DNA from 2 places in the Streptomyces sp. NPDC093600 genome. Region 2 is predicted to be linked to the other one. Evidence: riboswitches for the same ligand, from Rfam matches in the RefSeq annotation. Region 2 holds a riboswitch; the other holds the start of a gene.
The links. Region 2 has a riboswitch for cyclic di-AMP ahead of ACIRB4_RS21440 (transglycosylase family protein). Riboswitches for the same ligand answer to the same signal wherever they lie in the genome.

Region 1 (3,658 bases), on a different contig from region 2:
CGGCGCGCCTTCTGGCGCGGCAAGGCGGTCCGGGCCGTCGCCGTGATCACGGTGCTCGCGCTCTGCGCCCTGGTGATCCTGGCGCTGGTGCGGGACCAGACAGGCACCGAGGGGTTCCTGGTCGGACTCGGCCTGGCCGTGCTGCCCGTGCCGCTCCTCATGGCCGCGTTCCGCTGGCTCGACCGCGTGGAGCCCGGCCCCTGGAAGATCCTGCTCTTCTCCTTCGCCTGGGGCGCCTTCGCCGCCGCGCTCGTCGCGATCCTCGCCAACTCCTTCGCGGTCCGCTGGATCGCCACCGCGACCGCCGACCCGGCGTCCGCGGACACCCTCGGCGCCACCGCCGTCGCGCCCGTGGTCGAGGAGAGCGCGAAGGCCGCCGCCATCCTGCTGGTCTTCCTCTTCCGCAGACGGGACTTCACCGGCCTCCTCGACGGAGTCGTCGTCGCCGGCTTCACCGCCACCGGCTTCGCCTTCACCGAGAACATCCTCTATCTCGGCAACGCCTTCGGCGAGGACCAGGAGTTCGGCGGCTCGGGCCTCGGCTCCGTGACCGCCGGAACGTTCTTCGTACGGATCGTGATGTCGCCGTTCGCGCATCCGCTCTTCACCGTGCTCACCGGACTCGGCTTCGGCCTCGCCGCCCTCGCCGCCCGCCGCCGGCGCGTCCGCCGGATCCTGCTGCCGCTGACCGGCCTGGTCCTCGCCATGGGCACGCACGCCCTGTGGAACGGCTCGGCCGTCTTCGGACCGTGGGGCTTCTTCCTGGTGTACGGCATGTTCATGGTGCCGGTCTTCGGGCTGCTGACCTGGCTGGCGATATGGAGCCGGCAGAAGGAGCTGCGCACCATATCCGGGCAGCTCCCGGCGTACGCGGCGGCCGGCTGGCTGTCCCCCGCCGAACCGCTCGCGCTCTCCTCCATGCGGGCCCGCTCGGTGGCCCGCGACTTCGCCGCCCGTACGTACGGCAAGCCGGCGGCGCAGGCGGTCGGGGAGTACGAGGCGTTCGCGACCAGCCTCGCCTTTCTGCGCGCCCGGGCCGAGCGGGGGACGGCGGAGGAGGACTTCACCGCCCGCGAGCAGGAGCTGCTGCACCACCTCTGGCAGCGCAAGGCGGTCGCCTCTCCCGCGCTGACGTACGCGGCGCGGGCCACCGGCCGGGTGTGGGCGCCGCCGCAGTACCTCGACTACGGCGGCTACAACCCGTACCGGAGCTGACCGGCACCGGTCAGAGGTTCAGGCCCTTGCCGCGCAGCCAGGCCGACGGGTCCACGCCGGAGCCGCCCGCGGTGTGGACCTCCAGGTGGAGGTGGGGGCCGGTGACGTTGCCGGTCGCGCCCACGCGGCCGATGGTCTCGCCGGTGCCCACGGACTGCCCCGCGCCGACCGTCATGGACGACAGGTGGCAGTACCAGACCTCCGTACCGTCCGCCAGTTCCAGGACGATCCGGTAGCCGTACGAGCCCGACCAGCCGGCGGACTTGATGGTGCCGCCGTGGACGGCCTTGACCGGAGTGCCGGTGGGGGCCGCGAGGTCGAGGCCGGTGTGGTAGCCGGAGGACCACATCGAGCCGGACTCACCGAAGGTGGAGGTGATGGTGTACGAGGAGGTCGGCAGGGCGTAACTGGCGGCGAGCTTGGCCAGGCGCTCGGCCTCGGCCTTCGCCGCGGCCTCCTCCTCGGCCTTCTTCTTCGCCTCGGCGGCCGCCTTCTCGGCGGCGCTCGCCTTGGCGGCGGCCTCTTCGGCGGCCTTCTCGGCTGCCGCCTTCTCCGCCGCGGCCTTCTCGGCGGCGTCGGCGGACACCTGCTGCTGCTCGGCCTGCTGGAGGATGCGGGCGCGCAGCGCCTCGCCGGCGTCGGCGGTGGACGCGGTGGCCGAGGCGTCCGTGCCCCCGCTGCCCTCGGCGTCCAGGGCGAGGGTGGCGGTGAGCGGCAGGGGGTTGTTCGTACCGGAGCCCGAGCCGTCCCCACCGTCGGTCCCGCCGTTCGCGCCGTCCCCGTCGTTCGCGTCGGCGATCAGCTGGCCGACGCCGGGCAGCGCGGAGGCGTCCGGGAGGCCGAGGTCGGGAAGGGATATGGAGACGGCGGGCTTCTCCTGCGCGGTGGCCAGGCCGCCCGCGCCGACGGCGGCGATGACACCGACGCCCAGGACGGTGGAGGAACGGGCGAAGTTGGAGCGCTGCTTGACGACGCGATGACGGCCGCCGGCGCCGGATCGCGCCTGCTGACGGAGCGAGTCCTCGGTGGGATTCCACTCCTCCCACGCGCCTGTCCCGGGGTCCGCCCCGGGGGCACCCGAGGCACCGAACGCGTCGAAGGGGGCTTCGGGGGCAGGGGTGTTGGACGCCACGAAGGCGCGCTCCTTTCCTTCCTTCTCGCCTACCGGGTTAGCTGACGGGTTCGGAGCAGGAAGGTCTCCTACGGGCATCTCGCACGGATGCGAGGCTGCCCGATTCACCCCAATTGGTGGTTCCCCGGTTCCTTTTCAGGATTCGGCGCGTGCGCACGGTGCCGTCTCTTGCGACGGCTGGGACGACCGCGCTGCGTTATCGAACGTTAATAGACAGAGGGTCCTGATTCCAAGCCGTTCCGGTTGATCATTAGCGAGATTGCGGGAGAATGGCCCGACTTGACCCTGCTTCAGTAAACGCCCGGCGAACGACGCGAACCTGACGGTGTGTCAATTGTTATCGGAGTGGCACCTTGTGACTACGGATGGTCACGGCACCACGGGCATCGTCCGCCGCCGCTCCGGCTGCCCCCGCGTCGGGCGGCTCACGGCCAGCAGCGCCATGTCGTCCGTCGTCCCGCCCCCGGTGTAGCGCCGCACATCGTCGACGAGCGCGTCCAGGAGCGCCTCCGGCCCCGGGAAGATCCGCCCGGCGAGCCGCTCGGCGGGATCGTAGAAGGCTCCTGTGGCGTCACGCGCCTCGGAGAGCCCGTCGGTGTACAGCAGCAGCGTGGCGCCCGGCGGGTACGGCGCCTCGTCGGCCCGGTCCGGCCACGCGGCCAGCTCGCCCAGACCGAGCGGCAGCGCCGGCTCGCTCGGCGCCAGCAGGGTCAGCTTCCCGTCCGCGTGGAGCAGCAGCGGCTCGGGGTGCCCGCGGTTCACCACCCGTACGAGACCGCTGCCGCGCGGGATCTCGGCCAGTACGGCGGTGGTGAACCCCTCGGCGGCGTCCAGACCGGTCCGCCGGGTGCCCTCGCGGGCCAGCGCCCGCTCCAGCCGCTGGGCGACGCCCTCCAGCGTCGACTCCTGCTCGGCCGCCTCGCGGAAGGCGCCGATGACGACGGCGACGGCCTCGACCGCGTCGAGCCCCTTGCCCCGTACGTCGCCGACCACGAGCCGTACCCCGTAGGGCGTGTCCTGGACCGCGAACAGATCACCGCCGATGAACGCGTCCGCCTGCGCGGCCTCGTAGCGAGCGGCGACCTGCAGCCCGCCGATCCGCTCGGCGGGCGTCGGCAGCACCGCCTTCTGCGCCGTCTCCGCGATCACCCGGGCCGACGCCAGCCGCTCACCGCTGCGCCGCACGACGCGGTTGATCAGCAGGGCGAGGGCGGAGACCGTGATGACGGTCAGGGTCTCGGTGAGCGCCGGGACGTCGGTGAGGGTGTCGTTGTAGACGTGCAGCCCGACGCTGACGAGGACGGCGGCGAT
Region 2 (3,658 bases):
ACGGACCGTCAAGACTGTGACTTTTACGTGATCTCCGCTGCATCGACTTGTGACTGACGTTCGAATGCCGCTACGTTCACCGTCAATCTCAGCCGTCACGCGAAAGGCATTCCGCATGCGCTCCGGGAACGGACGTCACCGCAGACCCCGCCAGGCCCCCGCCATCGTCGTCGCCGCAGGCGTGACCGGATCGGCCCTCGCGCTGCCGCTGCTCGGTGCGGGCTCCGCCTCCGCCGCCGACGCCGCCACCTGGGACCGGGTGGCCGAGTGCGAGTCGGGCGGCCTGTGGAGCGCCAACTTCGGCAACGGGCTCTACGGCGGGCTCCAGTTCACCCAGGAGACCTGGGAGCGGCACGGCGGCCTCGCGTACGCCTCCAGCGCCGACCTGGCCAGCCGTGCGCAGCAGATCGTGGTGGCCGAGAAGGCGTTCGCCGCCGGCGGCACGGAGTGGGACACCTGCGCCCCGATCGCCGGCCTGACGAACGACGGCACCGCCCCCGAGGTCGACCCCGGGCCGGCCCTCGTGCCGGAGGAGCCCACGGGCCCGGTCGAGGAGTCGAACCGCACCACGGGCCTTCCGATCGCCCCGACGGCCACCGAGGCTGCCCCGACGGCTCCCGAGGTCCTCCCGACCGCCCCGACGGCCCCCGGGACCGTCCCGGCCACTCCCGCCGCCCCCACCGCGCCCGCGACGCCGGACGCCTCGACGGGCGCCGTCACGCCGTCCCCCACCGCCCCCGGGGCATCGGTCACGCCGTCCGCGCCGGCCGCCCCCGGCACCGGCAAGCACCGTGGCGACGCCGCTCCCGAAGAGACGGGCATTGCGGACAGCAGCGGAGAAACCGGTCGCCACGCCTCGCCGTCCGCGGGGACTGACGGAGTGACAGGTGAGGTGACCGCCGGTACGGGTGCGGAGAATACGGACACTCAGGGCACTGCGGACGAATACACCGTCAAGCCCGGAGACAATCTCGCCGAGATCGCTCAGGAGAACGAGCTCCCCGGCGGCTGGACCGCCCTCTATGACGCCAACCGCCGGACGGTGGGCGGCGATCCGGATCTCATCCTCCCTGGTCAGAGCCTCGACCTGACGCCCGAAACCGCCCCTGCGCAGGGCTAGTTCGGCAGCTTATGTCCGGTTCTGGCCAAGTGAGACATGGGTCTCTTTGTCGCGACCGGCGTGTTCCGTCCGCAAACTTTGCTTCCGTCACCTCTCACCTGCGCAAACGCTGTTCGGTACAGGGCAAGTAAGGGCGATTTCTCCCCTATAGACGTCTTTGAACTTCGCGGGGGTCTGTGTCTACGGTCGTGACCGCTCGCCACCGCGGGCCCCGTCGACCGAAACGCCGAATCCTGCCGTCGGTTGATGGGAACAGTCGTCGCGCAAGCGCCGTAGGCAGGAGCGGGGGACCCAAGGTAAGCGCCGGTTCCCGGCCGTCGAGACAGACGGACGGAAGGCCGGCTTGGGGTGGAGCCGCGTGCTGGTCACGCGGCCGGACAACTCACTTGGTCCGAACCCGACAGCTCACCTCGCAGGCGTCGGTGAGGAGAAATCGCATGCTGCTTTCCGGTAAGGGCAAGCACCGCCGTGCTTCCAAGGCCACCCGCGCCGTCGCACTCGTCGGCGTCGCCGGTGTCGCCGTCGCCGCCCCGCTGATGACCGCCGGGTCCGCCTCGGCCGCCACCGCCTCCGAGTGGGACGCCGTCGCCCAGTGCGAGTCCGGCGGCAACTGGTCCATCAACACGGGCAACGGCTACTACGGCGGCCTGCAGTTCTCGGCCTCCACCTGGGCCGCCTACGGCGGTACCGCGTACGCCTCCACCGCCGACAAGGCCTCCAAGTCGCAGCAGATAGCGGTCGCCGAGAAGGTCCTGGCCGGCCAGGGCAAGGGTGCCTGGCCGAGCTGCGGCGTGGGCCTCTCCAGCGCCGCGTACAACGGCGGCTCCGCCGAGCAGGCCGCCCCCGCGCAGCAGGAGCGTCAGGCCGAGCAGCCGACGACCCGCAGCGAGTCGCGCACCGCGCCGAAGGCCGCGCCCAAGAAGGCCGAGTCGAAGAAGACCGTCACCACCCCGACCGGCAAGAAGGTCGCGAAGGGTGACGGCGAGTACAAGGTCGTGACCGGCGACACGCTGAGCAAGATCGCCGCCGCGCACGACGTCAAGGGCGGCTGGGCGAAGCTCTTCGAGCTCAACAAGGACATCGTCGACGACGCCGACCTGATCTACCCGGGCCAGCAGCTCCACCTGAAGTGAGTCAGGCGGCCCGCGTGAGTCCGGCGGCTCACACGGGTCCCGGGGGGCGTCTCGCCCCCACGACCCTCCCGCGGTGACCACCCCGGTCCGGCGCGCCCTTCCCCCGTGCGCGCCGGACCGGGGTTCCGCGCGTTCGAGCCCCGCCCGCCAAGGCTCCCGCCTCGTTACCGTCCAGTAGTTCTGAGGTCGTTCGTCCATAGATGCATGCCCTTGGGTCCTTTTTCGTCCCAGCGGGCGGGCGCCCGGCTGGCTGGAGGCCGGGAGCCGGTTAGGCTCTTGTCGCAAGGCCAAAGAGACCCTGCACCGCATGCGTCACATCTAGCTTCACATCCCAGAAGGAGATGCTCGTGCCGTCCATCGACGTCGTCGTAGCCCGGGAAATCCTGGACTCCCGAGGCAACCCCACGGTCGAGGTCGAGGTCGGCCTCGACGACGGCAGCACCGGCCGTGCTGCTGTTCCGTCCGGTGCCTCCACCGGTGCGTTCGAGGCCCTCGAGCTCCGCGACGGTGACCCGAACCGCTACCAGGGCAAGGGTGTCGAGAAGGCCGTCCTCGCCGTCATCGAGCAGATCGGCCCGGAGCTCGTCGGCTACGACGCCACCGAGCAGCGCCTGATCGACCAGGCGATGTTCGACCTGGACGCCACCCCGGACAAGTCCTCGCTCGGCGCCAACGCCATCCTCGGCGTCTCCCTCGCCGTCGCGCACGCCGCCTCCGAGGCGTCCGACCTGCCGCTCTTCCGCTACCTCGGCGGCCCGAACGCGCACCTGCTGCCCGTTCCGATGATGAACATCCTGAACGGCGGCTCGCACGCCGACTCCAACGTGGACATCCAGGAGTTCATGATCGCCCCGATCGGCGCGGAGTCCTTCTCCGAGGCCCTGCGCTGGGGCACCGAGGTCTACCACACCCTCAAGTCCGTCCTGAAGACCAAGGGCCTGTCCACCGGCCTCGGTGACGAGGGCGGCTTCGCCCCGAACCTGGACTCCAACCGCGCCGCGCTCGACCTCATCGTCGAGGCCATCAAGCAGGCCGGCTACGTCCCGGGCAAGGACATCGCGCTGGCGCTCGACTGCGCCGCCTCCGAGTTCTACAAGGACGGCTCGTACGAGTTCGAGGGCAAGTCCCGCTCGGCCGCCGAGATGACCGAGTACTACGAGGAGCTCGTCGCCTCCTACCCGCTGGTCTCCATCGAGGACCCGCTGTTCGAGGACGACTGGGCCGGCTGGAAGGCCATCACCGAGAAGCTGGGCACCAAGGTGCAGCTCGTCGGCGACGACCTGTTCGTCACCAACCCGGAGCGCCTGGCCCGCGGTATCGAGGAGGGCTCCGCCAACGCCCTGCTGGTCAAGGTCAACCAGATCGGTTCGCTGACCGAGACCCTGGACGCCGTCGAGCTGGCCCA

Region 1: another riboswitch for cyclic di-AMP. It lies ahead of ACIRB4_RS18420 (M23 family metallopeptidase); the one in region 2 lies ahead of ACIRB4_RS21440 (transglycosylase family protein).

The regions. Positions count from the first base shown of each region.
Region 1 is NZ_JBIWIU010000007.1:19,816-23,473, forward strand. It holds gene ACIRB4_RS18415 (PrsW family intramembrane metalloprotease) at 1-1,215, shown strand, start outside; gene ACIRB4_RS18420 (M23 family metallopeptidase) at 1,226-2,347, opposite strand; cyclic di-AMP (ydaO/yuaA leader) riboswitch at 2,359-2,505, opposite strand; gene ACIRB4_RS18425 (PP2C family protein-serine/threonine phosphatase) at 2,717-3,658, opposite strand, start outside.
Region 2 is NZ_JBIWIU010000008.1:284,995-288,652, forward strand. It holds gene ACIRB4_RS21430 (cytochrome P450) at 1-1, shown strand, start outside; gene ACIRB4_RS21435 (transglycosylase family protein) at 116-1,120, shown strand; cyclic di-AMP (ydaO/yuaA leader) riboswitch at 1,335-1,554, shown strand; gene ACIRB4_RS21440 (transglycosylase family protein) at 1,558-2,253, shown strand; gene eno (phosphopyruvate hydratase) at 2,595-3,658, shown strand, end outside.